DNA from 3 places in the Cronobacter dublinensis subsp. dublinensis LMG 23823 genome. Region 3 is predicted to be linked to each of the others. Evidence: predicted binding sites of a transcription regulator. Region 3 holds the regulator's gene; each other region holds the start of a gene.
The links. The regulator PhoB, encoded in region 3, activates phosphate uptake and scavenging genes when phosphate is short. The targets are predictions, from matches to a motif close to CTGTCATAAAACTGNCNNAT.

Region 1: a site for PhoB is predicted at 1,365-1,384, ahead of kdgR (DNA-binding transcriptional regulator KdgR). Genes of this name have one in related genera too.
Region 2: a site for PhoB is predicted at 2,014-2,033, ahead of rpoH (RNA polymerase sigma factor RpoH). Genes of this name have one in related genera too.

What each region holds. Positions count from the first base shown of each region.
Region 1 is NZ_CP012266.1:2,595,919-2,599,962, reverse strand. Features, by position in the region: gene prc (carboxy terminal-processing peptidase) at 1-153, shown strand, start outside; gene htpX (protease HtpX) at 349-1,227, shown strand; gene kdgR (DNA-binding transcriptional regulator KdgR) at 1,476-2,267, shown strand; gene AFK67_RS11775 (YobH family protein) at 2,327-2,566, opposite strand; gene mgrB (PhoP/PhoQ regulatory lipoprotein MgrB) at 2,725-2,868, shown strand; gene AFK67_RS11765 (YebO family protein) at 2,921-3,208, shown strand; gene AFK67_RS11760 (MBL fold metallo-hydrolase) at 3,229-4,044, shown strand, end outside.
Region 2 is NZ_CP012266.1:4,182,722-4,186,765, reverse strand. Features, by position in the region: gene ftsY (signal recognition particle-docking protein FtsY) at 1-208, shown strand, start outside; gene ftsE (cell division ATP-binding protein FtsE) at 211-879, shown strand; gene ftsX (permease-like cell division protein FtsX) at 872-1,927, shown strand; gene rpoH (RNA polymerase sigma factor RpoH) at 2,189-3,046, shown strand; gene pdxR (MocR-like pyridoxine biosynthesis transcription factor PdxR) at 3,092-4,044, opposite strand, start outside.
Region 3 is NZ_CP012266.1:1,060,218-1,064,261, reverse strand. Features, by position in the region: gene brnQ (branched-chain amino acid transporter carrier protein BrnQ) at 1-329, opposite strand, end outside; gene phoR (phosphate regulon sensor histidine kinase PhoR) at 727-2,040, opposite strand; gene phoB (phosphate response regulator transcription factor PhoB) at 2,063-2,752, opposite strand; gene sbcD (exonuclease subunit SbcD) at 2,951-4,044, shown strand, end outside.

The sequences.
Region 1 (4,044 bases), 1.5 Mb from region 3:
CGCGCCGGTAAACCGCCGCTGGCGAAGCTCGAGGATCTGCCGAAGGATTATCAGGAGCCCGATCCGTATCTTGATGAAACGGTTCATATCGCTCTCGACCTCGCGAATATGACCAAAGAGAATACGACGCCGCCCGCAGCGGCGACGAAGTAAAACTCCCCAACCGGCGCAGATGATGCGCCGGTTTTTTTAGTGCCGTGTGATCCCCCGTCAGCGAAATGCTACAAAATGTAAAGTTTCGTATTTTTAGAGACTTGCCAGCCTGTGACGCTTGAAAACGGCGTGCGCGCCCCTACGATGTGTGTAATCGCATAAGGCGTATTGTTAAACCGAGGTAAAAAGAAAATTATGATGCGAATTGCGCTTTTCCTGTTGACTAACCTGGCCGTCATGGTGGTGTTCGGTCTGGTGCTCAGCCTGACAGGGATCCAGTCAAGCAGCGTGACGGGCCTTCTGATCATGGCGCTGCTGTTTGGCTTCGGCGGCTCGATCGTTTCGCTGCTGATGTCCAAATGGATGGCGCTGAAATCAGTAGGCGGCGAGGTTATCGAAGCGCCGCGTAACGAGACCGAACGCTGGCTGATGGATACCGTGGCGCAGCAGTCGCGCCAGGCGGGCATCGCAATGCCGCAGGTGGCGATTTATCACGCGCCGGATATCAACGCGTTTGCCACCGGCGCGCGCCGTGATGCGTCGCTGGTGGCCGTGAGCACCGGGTTGTTGCAGAACATGAGCCGTGATGAAGCGGAAGCGGTTATCGCGCACGAGATTAGCCATATCGCCAACGGCGACATGGTGACCATGACCCTGATTCAGGGCGTGGTGAACACTTTCGTTATCTTTATCTCGCGCATCATCGCGCAGGTCGCGGCAGGATTTCTCGGCAATCGCGACGAGGGCGAAGAGAGCAACGGCAACCCGCTTATCTACTTCGCGGTCGCCACCGTGCTGGAGCTGGTGTTCGGTATTCTGGCGAGCATCATCACCATGTGGTTCTCGCGCTATCGTGAATTCCACGCTGACGCGGGCTCTGCGAAACTCGTGGGCCGCGAGAAAATGATTGCCGCGCTTCAGCGCCTTAAAACCAGCTATGAGCCGCAGGAAGCGAGCAGCATGATGGCGTTCTGCATCAACGGTAAATCGAAATCGCTGAGCGAGCTGTTCCTGACGCACCCGCCGCTGGATAAGCGTATCGAAGCGCTGCGTAGCGGTGAATATCTCAAGTAATCGTACCTGTGAATCAAAAAGCGTGCCCGCGGGCACGCTTTTTTTTATGCCTGCGCGGCGTCATTCACCGCTCGTCTGCACGTTCTAAGTCGTTGATCTGCCGCTGACGATATATCCTTCCTGCATAATCAGGCTTAATGTCGCAGATTTATCACCCTCGGCCACAGATTCATTGCGGTGCCGACGCCCCGAATTTATAATAAAAACCGGTTCTGATTTTTATAAAACAAATGCGATCGAGGTGATCAATGGCAATCGCAGAATTAGATAAACAGCCTGACTCCGTCTCTTCGGTGCTCAAGGTCTTTGGTATTTTGCAGGCGTTGGGTGAAGAGCGGGAAATTGGTATCACCGAATTGTCGCAGCGCGTCATGATGTCGAAAAGCACCGTTTACCGCTTTTTGCAGACCATGAAATCCCTGGGCTATGTCGCGCAGGAAGGGGAGTCGGAAAAATATTCGCTGACCCTCAAGCTCTTTGAGCTGGGCGCGCGCGCGTTACAGAATGTCGATCTTATCCGCAGCGCGGACATTCAGATGCGCGAGCTGTCGCGGCTGACGAAAGAAACCATTCACCTGGGCGCGCTGGATGAAGACAGCATTGTCTACATCCATAAAATTGATTCCATGTATAACCTGCGCATGTATTCGCGCATCGGTCGCCGCAACCCTCTGTACAGCACGGCTATCGGTAAAGTGCTGCTGGCCTGGCGTGACCGCGACGAGGTTCGCCAGATCCTCGAAGGCGTTGAGTATAAGCGCAGCACCGATCGCACGATTGTCTCCACCGACGCGCTGCTACCGGTGCTGGACCAGGTACGCGAGCACGGTTACGGCGAAGATAACGAAGAGCAGGAAGAAGGGCTGCGCTGCATCGCGGTGCCGGTGTTCGACCGCTTTGGTGTGGTGATCGCAGGGCTCAGTATCTCGTTCCCGACGCTGCGTTTCTCGGAAGAGCGCCTGCACGAGTATGTGGAAATTCTGCATACCGCCGCGCGGAAAATCTCCGAGCAGATGGGTTACAACAGCTATCCGTTCTGACGCCAGCCCCTCTGTTGAAAAAGCCGCAGCTCGCCTGCGGCTTTTTACTGGGCTGCGAGTTAGCCGTTATCGACCACGGTTTCGCTTTTACGCAGCACCGGGCAGGCGGTCATACCGATAAGCCCGCTGTCAGAATGGATAAACTGCGCGTTGACTACCTGTCTTGCCGTCAGATAACGGCACTGTAACCCTAACCCTGCGGCGTTCTCATGGCTGCCAATTAAAATGCCATAGCCGCTGAAAAGCAGTACGCCCCAGGCGACGACCAGCAATGCGGCGATACGAATCAAATAACGCATAACGGCTCCGTTTGTTCACGTTCAGGCGTACAGCCTGCCGGGCGTGCCGCCTCGTCGCAAGGAGAGGATTCCGGATCGCGTGACTTAACGTTACAGTGATATTTGGTTTAAGGTTTCCGTGATAATTTGGCCCCGTAAATGCCGTAACGGAGAACGTAGTGAAAAAATTGAGATGGGCTATTTTGCTGGCCGTGCTGGTGGCCTGTTTATTGCTGTGGACGCAGACTATCAACGTAATGTGCGATCAGGACGTTCAATTTTTCAGCGGCATTTGCACCATCAATAAGTTCATCCCCTGGTAACGCCTCATGCCGTGACGGTGGTAAGATAGCGCGTTACTTTGAGGTGGTTAGCATGAATGACATTGTAAATTCTGGTGCATTAAATTTCGCCTCCCTGGCGATTTCTCTGGTGGGCGTCGTTGTGGCGCTGGTGGCCTGGTTCTTTATCAACCGCGCGAGCGTTCGCGCCAGTCAACAGGTGGCTCTGCTCGAAGCGCTGCTTGAGCAGGAAAAACGGCAAACGGCGCTGCTGCGTCGCCTCTGCAACGCGAATGAGCCGCAGGACGAGACGCCGGCCGCCGCACCCGCCGCCACTCAGGATGACGACGACGGTTTTGTCCGCCTGGTGGCTGAACGTTAATTGCCAACGCCAGCGAGGTGATGGGCATGGTCTGGAAAAATCCCTGGTACGATCCCACAAAAGCGCATCACCGTCCTGACGGCTTCTGCAACACGCACGACGTCGGGCATCAGCCCGGCGATTTGCGCCGCTGGCAGGATGAACGTAAAGCTCAGGGGCTGCCTCATCCGCCTGCGGACGGTTACGAGGCGTTCATCCGCCAGTGGTGGCAACCCGCCGTTATTGAAGGCGAGGACGACGGCGTCTGGTGGCTTGGCCACGCCACGCTGTTGATTCGCCTTAATGGCCGTTATCTGCTCACCGATCCGCTTTTCTCGCGCCGCGCCTCGCCCGTCAGCTTTTATGGACCTGCCCGCAAAACGCCGCTGCCGCTTGAGCTTGCCGGCCTTCCGCGCCTCGACGCGGTGCTGATTTCGCACAATCACTACGATCATCTGGACAACAGCACGATACGGCGGCTGGCAAAACGCTATCCAGACGCAGCATACTTTGTGCCGCTGGGCCTCAAAGGGTGGTTTACGAAGCGCGGCATCACGAACGTGACGGAGCTTGACTGGTGGGAAAGCAGAGCCTGGGAAGGGCTGCAAATAACCGCCGTCCCCGCGCAGCACTGGAGCATGCGAACGCCGTGGGACCGAAATCGATCGCTTTGGTGCGGCTGGGTAACAGAAAGCGCGTCGCAGCGCTTCTGGTTTAGCGGCGACAGCGGGTATACGCCGGAACTGTTGGAGATCCCGCGCCGTCTGGGGCCACTCACCGGCGCGGCCATTCCCATTGGCGCCTATGCGCCGCGCTGGTTTATGGCGCCGCATCACATGGATCCGCAGCACGCCGTC
Region 2 (4,044 bases), 1.3 Mb from region 3:
CCAGGCGAAGCTGTTCCATGAGGCGGTCGGGCTTACCGGCATCACGCTCACCAAGCTGGACGGCACCGCTAAAGGCGGCGTTATCTTCTCGGTGGCCGATCAGTTTGGCATTCCGATTCGCTACATTGGCGTGGGCGAACGTATTGAAGATTTGCGTCCGTTTAACGCGGGCGACTTTATTGAGGCACTTTTTGCCCGAGAGGATTAACCATGATTCGCTTTGAACATGTCAGCAAAGCCTATCTCGGTGGGAGACAAGCGCTGCAGGGGGTGACCTTCCACCTGCGGCCTGGCGAGATGTCTTTTCTTACCGGCCACTCCGGCGCCGGTAAGAGTACGCTGCTGAAGCTGATTTGCGGTATCGAACGGCCCAGCGCCGGGAAAATCTGGTTTGGCGGCCATGAGATAAGCCGCCTGAAAAACCGTGAAGTGCCGTTCCTGCGGCGTCAGATCGGCATGATTTTTCAGGATCACCACCTGCTGATGGACAGAACAGTCTACGATAATGTGGCGATCCCGCTGATTATCGCGGGCGCCAGCGGCGAAGACATTCGTCGTCGCGTCTCGGCGGCGCTGGATAAAGTCGGCCTGCTGGACAAAGCGAAAAATTTCCCGATCCAGCTCTCTGGCGGTGAACAGCAGCGCGTGGGCATCGCCCGCGCCGTGGTGAATAAACCTGCCGTACTGCTGGCGGATGAACCGACGGGCAACCTGGATGACGCCCTCTCGGAAGGCATTCTGCGTCTTTTCGAAGAGTTTAACCGCGTCGGGGTAACGGTACTGATGGCGACGCATGACACCGGGCTTATCTCACGGCGCAGCTACCCGGTGCTCACCCTGAGCGACGGGCATTTGCATGGAGGCCGTGTTGGTGAATAAACGTGACGCGCTGAATGAAATTCGGCGCTTTAGCAACAAGCTGGATAATCTCCGTAAACAGCGTTCCTCCGGTGAAACAGGACGACCTGTGCAGAAGCGAAATAAAGGCGCTAACGTCAAAGGCAAATCCCGGCAGGGCGGCATCAACGAACAGGTGCGTTACGCCTGGCAGGGCGCGCTTGCCGATCTGAAAAGCAAACCGCTCGCCACGTTTTTAACCATCATGGTGATTGCCATCTCGCTGACGCTGCCAAGCGTCTGCTACATGGTTTATAAAAACGTCAGCGAGGCGGCGACGCAGTATTACCCGTCACCGCAGATAACCGTTTATCTCGATAAAACGCTCGACGATAACGCGGCCCAGCAGGTGGTGGGCCAGCTACAGGCTGAACCGGGCGTCGCGAAGGTCAATTATCTGTCGCGCGACGAAGCGCTGGGCGAGTTCCGCAACTGGTCAGGCTTTGGCGGCGCGCTCGATATGCTGGAAGAAAACCCGCTACCGGCGGTGGTCGTGGTGGAGCCGAAGCTCGATTTCCAGAGCAGCGAGGCGCTTAATACGCTGCGCGATCGCGTGGCGCGCCTGCAGGGCGTGGACGAAGTGCGCATGGATGACAGCTGGTTCGCGCGCCTTTCGGCGCTCACCGGGCTGGTAGGCCGTGTGGCGGCCATGATCGGCGTGCTGATGGTCGCGGCGGTATTCCTCGTTATCGGCAACAGCGTGCGCCTGAGTATTTTCGCGCGTCGTGACACCATCAACGTGCAGAAACTCATTGGCGCGACGGATGGTTTTATTCTGCGCCCGTTCCTTTACGGCGGCGCGCTGCTCGGTTTTACCGGCGCATTACTTTCACTGATTCTGTCAGAAATTTTGGTGATGCGGTTATCCGCCGCCGTGACGGACGTGGCGAAAGTTTTCGGAACCACGTTTGAAATCAGCGGGTTATCTTTCGATGAATGCCTGCTGTTGCTGCTGGTTTGCTCGATGATCGGCTGGGCTGCCGCCTGGCTTGCGACCGTGCAACATTTACGTCACTTTACTCCGGAATAAAAAATATTTGTTATAATCATCCCCTGCTGCGAGTTCCCGTCAGCAGGGGATGCGTGCTAACGAATTCCGCTTCTTCTGCCCACGCTTTTTCATAGCAATGTCACATTTTGTGCGTAATTTATTCACAAGCCTCACGGGAACTTGTGGATAAAATCACGGTCTGATAAAAGAGTGGCTGATATTCTCGTTGCTCAAACATACTGGCCCGTTTGTTGCCTGATGGGGACGAACGCCAGTCCGATGTCGATTGAGAGGATTTGAATGACCAAAGAAATGCAAACTTTAGCTTTAGCCCCGGTCGGTAACCTGGAGTCGTATATCCGGGCGGCCAACGCCTGGCCGATGTTATCGGCAGACGAAGAGCGGGCACTGGCTGAAAAGCTGCATTACCAGGGCGATCTGGAAGCAGCGAAAAAGCTGATCCTGTCCCACCTGCGTTTTGTTGTTCATATCGCTCGTAACTACGCGGGCTATGGCCTGCCGCAGGCGGACCTGATTCAGGAAGGCAATATTGGCCTGATGAAAGCGGTGCGTCGCTTCAACCCGGAAGTGGGCGTGCGTCTGGTGTCGTTCGCCGTGCACTGGATCAAAGCGGAAATTCACGAGTATGTGCTGCGTAACTGGCGCATCGTGAAGGTCGCCACCACCAAAGCGCAGCGTAAGCTGTTCTTTAACCTGCGTAAAACCAAGCAGCGTCTGGGCTGGTTTAACCAGGACGAAGTCGAAATGGTGGCCCGCGAGCTGGGCGTTTCCAGCAAAGACGTGCGCGAGATGGAGTCGCGTATGGCCGCGCAGGATATGACCTTCGATATGTCGTCAGACGATGACGCAGGCGACAGCCAGCCGATGGCCCCGGTGCTGTTCCTTCAGGATAAATCTTCCAACTTTGCCGATGGCATTGAGGATGACAACTGGGAAGAGCACGCCGCCGACAAACTGACCGATGCCATGCAGGGTCTCGACGAGCGCAGCCAGCAGATCATTCGCGCGCGCTGGCTGGACGAAGACAACAAAAGCACGCTGCAGGAGCTGGCAGATCGCTACGGCGTTTCCGCCGAGCGCGTGCGTCAGCTTGAAAAGAACGCGATGAAAAAACTGCGCGCCGCGATAGAAGCGTAAGCCACGCGCAGCCTATACACCCCGCCTTATGCGGGGTGTTTTGTTTTATGCGTACCGAATAAGTGACGGGTACGCCTCCCCGATACAGGCCAGCAGCGCTTTAAACGCGCCCTCCATTTTCTCTTCCGCCACGCAGGCGAAACCCATCAGCAGCCCTCGTCGCCGGTTCTCCGTCAGGTAATAGCGCGAAAGCGGACGCACCAGAATATCGCGCGCGTTGGCAAGACGGGCGATGGCCTCGTCGTCGGCGTCATCTGGCAGATTCAGCACCAGATGCAGCCCGGCGTTATCGCTGAAATCCGACAGCGCCTGCGGGCCGAGATAGCGCGTGATAAGCGCGGTCAGGCACGCCCGACGACGGCCATACAGCAGCCGCATACGCCGGATATGCGCGCTGTAATGCCCGGCCTCGATAAACTCCGCCAGCGCTGCCTGGATAATCGAATGGCCGCCGCGATAAAGCTCCGCATGGGCGGTTTTCATCGCCTGCGCCAGCGCGCGCGGCAGCACCACGTAGCCGATACGCAGCCCCGGATAGAGCGTTTTGCTAAACGTGCCGATGTATATCACCGGCGGGTCGGCCACCAGCCCCTGCAGCGCCGGGATCGGCTGGCCTGAGAAGCGAAACTCGCTGTCGTAATCGTCTTCGACAATCCAGCTGCCGGTCTGACGCGCCAGCGTCAGCAGCCGCTGGCGGCGCTCCAGGCTCATCACCGCGCCGAGGGGGTACTGGTGCGACGGCGTGACGAAAATCAGCCGCGGCGGCGCTTCCCAGCGCGCAGGCGGCACCATGCCTGCCCGGTCGACCGCCACCGGCTCGATACTCACTTCATTCATCTGCAACACATGCCGGATACCCCAGTAGGACGGTTCTTCCACCCATGCCACATCGCCGCGATCGCACAGCATGCGCGCCACGAGATCGATAGCCTGATGAATGCCTTCCGTTATCAGCACCTGATCGGCGGCGCAGTGCACCGAGCGCGACACCCGTAAGT
Region 3 (4,044 bases):
CCCACTTCGAACGACACGGTCGCGGTGCGCGGCGTGGCGAACAGCGGCCCCACGGCCAGATAGCAGACGGTCGCGAGCAGAATACCCGCCACGCGGCCAATCGGGTGGCTCAGGCTGTCAACGCCGCCGCCCACTTTCGCCAGTGCCACCACGGTCAGCACAGGCAGACCAACGGCGGTTATCAGAAAGCCGATCGCCGCCGTCCAGACATGCGGACCGGCCTGCAAACCAACCATAGGAGGGAAAATGATATTGCCCGCGCCGACGAACAGCGCAAAGGTCATAAACCCCAGTGCGATAATGTCGCGCGATTTTAACTGATGGGTCATAAGATTTACTGCCTGTGGATGTGGTGTTGAAATTGAATAGTTTTTATCGTCAGCCTGCTGACGAAAACACGGCCATTTCAGACGCTGACAGCGGGATATGCTTCCCGATCACGCTGGCGAAGAATTGTTTTTCGGTTTACCGCGCAAAAACAGTCGGTCTGGCAATAGCAGGGGCGCAATTTAAACGCTTATAACGTTTAAAGGCAAGACGGGATCGTAAAACCAGACCTTTATGCCAGATCTAAGTTTCAGGGCAGTGATAAAATCTAATTTCGTAAAAAACCTCCGGCGATTCGCGCGGGCAAAAAAGCAGCAAACGATGAAAAAAGCGCTGAATGGCGGATAAAAAATGAATAAGGCCAGCTTATGGCTGGCCCTGGAAAGCAGACGTTACAAGCTACAGCGCAGAATCGGCGCTGGCAGGCGCGGCAGCAATGAGTCTTTCCGGCAGCAGAAACGAAAACGTCGTTCCTTTACCGGGCGTGCTTTCTATCTCAAGACGCGCGTCGTGGTGCGTCAGCGCATGTTTCACAATCGCGAGCCCGAGTCCGCTGCCGCCGGTCTGGCGCGAGCGCGCCTTATCCACCCGGTAGAACCGCTCGGTCAGGCGCGGAATATGCTCCGCGGCGATCCCAGGCCCGGTATCCGCCACGCTAAAGCGCGCGCCGTGAGCCACATGTTCCCAGCGTACCGTGATATGCGTGCCCGCCGGCGTATGGTTGACCGCGTTATACACGAGGTTGGAAATCGCGCTGCGCAACTGCTCATCATTGCCGAGCACTTTAAGCTGCGAGTCTACTTCGAAGGTAAAGGTGTGCTTCTGCTGGCTCAGCGTCTGCGCTTCGCGCTCCACCACCCGCAGCATCATCGGCACGTCGATGGTTTCGTTAAGCTGCATCGCGGGCGCCGCCTCGATTTTCGAGAGCGTCAGCAGCTGTTTCACCAGCCCTTCCATCCGGTAGGTTTGCTCGCGCATGGTATGCAGCGCTTTCTCGCGAAGCGGCCCTTCGAGCACCTGCTCATGCATCATCTCAAGATAGCCCTGCAATACGGTGAGCGGCGTGCGCAACTCATGGCTGACGTTGGCGAAGAAGTTGCGCCGCGCGCCTTCGAGCTGATGCATCTGCGTCACGTCGCGCGCTACCATCAGCAGCTGATCTTCGCTGTAGGGCATCACGCGGAACTCCAGATGCCGCCCGTTATTGAGCACCAGATGCAGCGGGCGGTTAAACGCCTGCCCGCGCAGGTAGCTGGTGAACTCGGGGTAGCGCAGCAGGTTAAGGATATTCTGCCCGTTATCGTCGGGCCAGCGCAGGCCAAGCAGCTGTTGCGCAAGGCCGTTACACCAGAAGATGACGCCCTCTTCTGTGGTCAGCACCACGGCGTCAGGCAGCGATTCCGCGCCGCTGCGAAAGCGTTTGATAAGATTGCCCAGTTCGCGACGGCGCTTTTTATTGCGCAACTGCATCTGGTGCAGGCCGTAGAGCAGCGGCTCCCAGCTGCCGCTGCCGGGCGGCGGCGTCATGCTGCGATCCACCCACAGCCACCAGGAGAGCCGCAGCAGATTCCAGAAATGCCAGATAAGCAATCCGGTCACCGCCGCCAGTAAAAACCATGCCAGATAGCCGAATATCGCCCCGAGAACCAGCGCCGGGATACAGCAGAGCATCAGCTCCAGCACCAGTCTTTTCCATGACAGCCGTTCCAGCACGCGTCACACTCCTGTTTTGGGTTTAAAAACGCGTCGAGAACCGATAACCCGTGCCGCGCACCGTTTGTACCATTCTGTCATGACCGCTATGTTCCAGCGCCTTGCGAAGGCGGCGAATATGCACATCGACGGTGCGATCCTCCACATACACATTGGTGCCCCAGACGTGGTTCAGCAGCTGTTCGCGGCTGTATACGCGCTCCGGGTGTGTCATAAAGAAGTGTAACAGTTTGAATTCGGTCGGCCCCATATCGAGGGGATTTTCGCCGGTCATCACGCGATGTGATGACGGATCGAGGCTTAAGCCCTGCATTTCAATGACTTCATCTACCGCCATCGGTGAAATGCGCCGCATGACAGCTTTAATACGCGCCACCAGCTCTTTCGGGGAAAACGGCTTGGTAATGTAATCATCCGCGCCCGTTTCCAGGCCGCGCACGCGATCTTCTTCTTCGCCGCGCGCCGTCAGCATCACCACCGGGATCTCGCGGGTCAACGCTTCACGCTTGATATGTTTAATAAACTGGATCCCCGATCCGCCAGGCAGCATCCAGTCCAGCAAAATCAGATCCGGCCAGGGCTCATTGAGTTGGTTCACCGCACTGTCATAATCTTCCGCTTCCACCGGCTGGAAACCGTTTTGTTCCAGTACGAAGCACACCATCTCGCGGATAGGTGCTTCATCTTCAACGACCAGAATACGTCTCGCCATGATTCGCCCTGTTAAATAAAGTAAACAGTATGTTATGCGGCGCCATTATGCGTCAGATTTATGACAGATTTATGAAAAAGATGACCGTAAGATGACCTGTCAGCGCAGGCGAAAAAACCACGCGGCGCGACGAAACAGGACACCCGCCGTACCGGATGTTTATAATCCCCTTCTCGCTTTTTAGCCACAGGGCATCCCATGCGTATTCTGCATACCTCAGACTGGCATCTTGGTCAAAATTTTTATGCCAAAAGCCGCGCGGCTGAACATGAAGCCTTTCTCGACTGGCTGCTCGGCGCGGCCATCGCGCATCAGGTGGACGCGATTATCGTCGCGGGCGATATCTTCGATACCGGCGCGCCGCCAAGTTATGCGCGCGAGCTCTACAACAGATTTGTGGTCAAACTGCAGGCGGCGCAGTGCCCGCTTATCGTGCTTGGCGGCAACCACGACTCGGTCGCGACGCTCAATGAATCCCGCGAGCTGCTCGCCTGTCTCAATACGCAGGTGATCGCCAGCGCGCAGCTCACGCCGGAAAGCCAGGCCACATTATTATACCGCCGCGACGGCGAGCCCGGCGCGGTGCTCTGCCCCATTCCGTTCCTGCGCCCGCGCGATGTGCTGCGAAGCCTCAGCGGGCAGTCGGGGCGCGAAAAACAGCAGCAGTTGCTGGAGGCCATCAGCCAGCACTACCAGCAGAGCTATGAGGCCGCCTGCGCGCTTCGCGGCGAGCGTAATTTGCCGATTATCGCCACCGGCCATCTCACTACCGTTGGCGTGACCAAAAGTGACGCGGTACGCGACATCTATATAGGCACGCTTGACGCTTTCCCGGCGGACCGTTTTCCACCCGCCGATTACATTGCGCTTGGCCATATCCACCGCGCCCAGAAAGTGGCGGGCTGCGAGCACATCCGCTACAGCGGCTCACCGATTGCGCTGAGCTTTGATGAAACCGGCAAAGAGAAAAGCGTGTTTCTGGTGGAGTTCGCTGACGGCAAATTGCACGACGTCACGGCGCTCCCGGTGCCGGTCAGTCAGCCGCTCGCGGTGTTAAAAGGCAGCCTGGAATCCATCACCGCGCAGCTCGAACAGTGGCGCGACGCGCCGGATGAGCCCAAAGTCTGGCTCGATATCGAAATCGACACCAGCGAGTTCCTGCACGACATGCACCGTCAGATAAGCCAGATTACCGAAAGCCTGCCGGTGGAAGTCGTCCTGCTGCGCCGCAGCCGCGAAATGCGCGAGCGCGCGCTCGGCACGCTCAGCACCGAAACCTTAAGCGAGCTTGG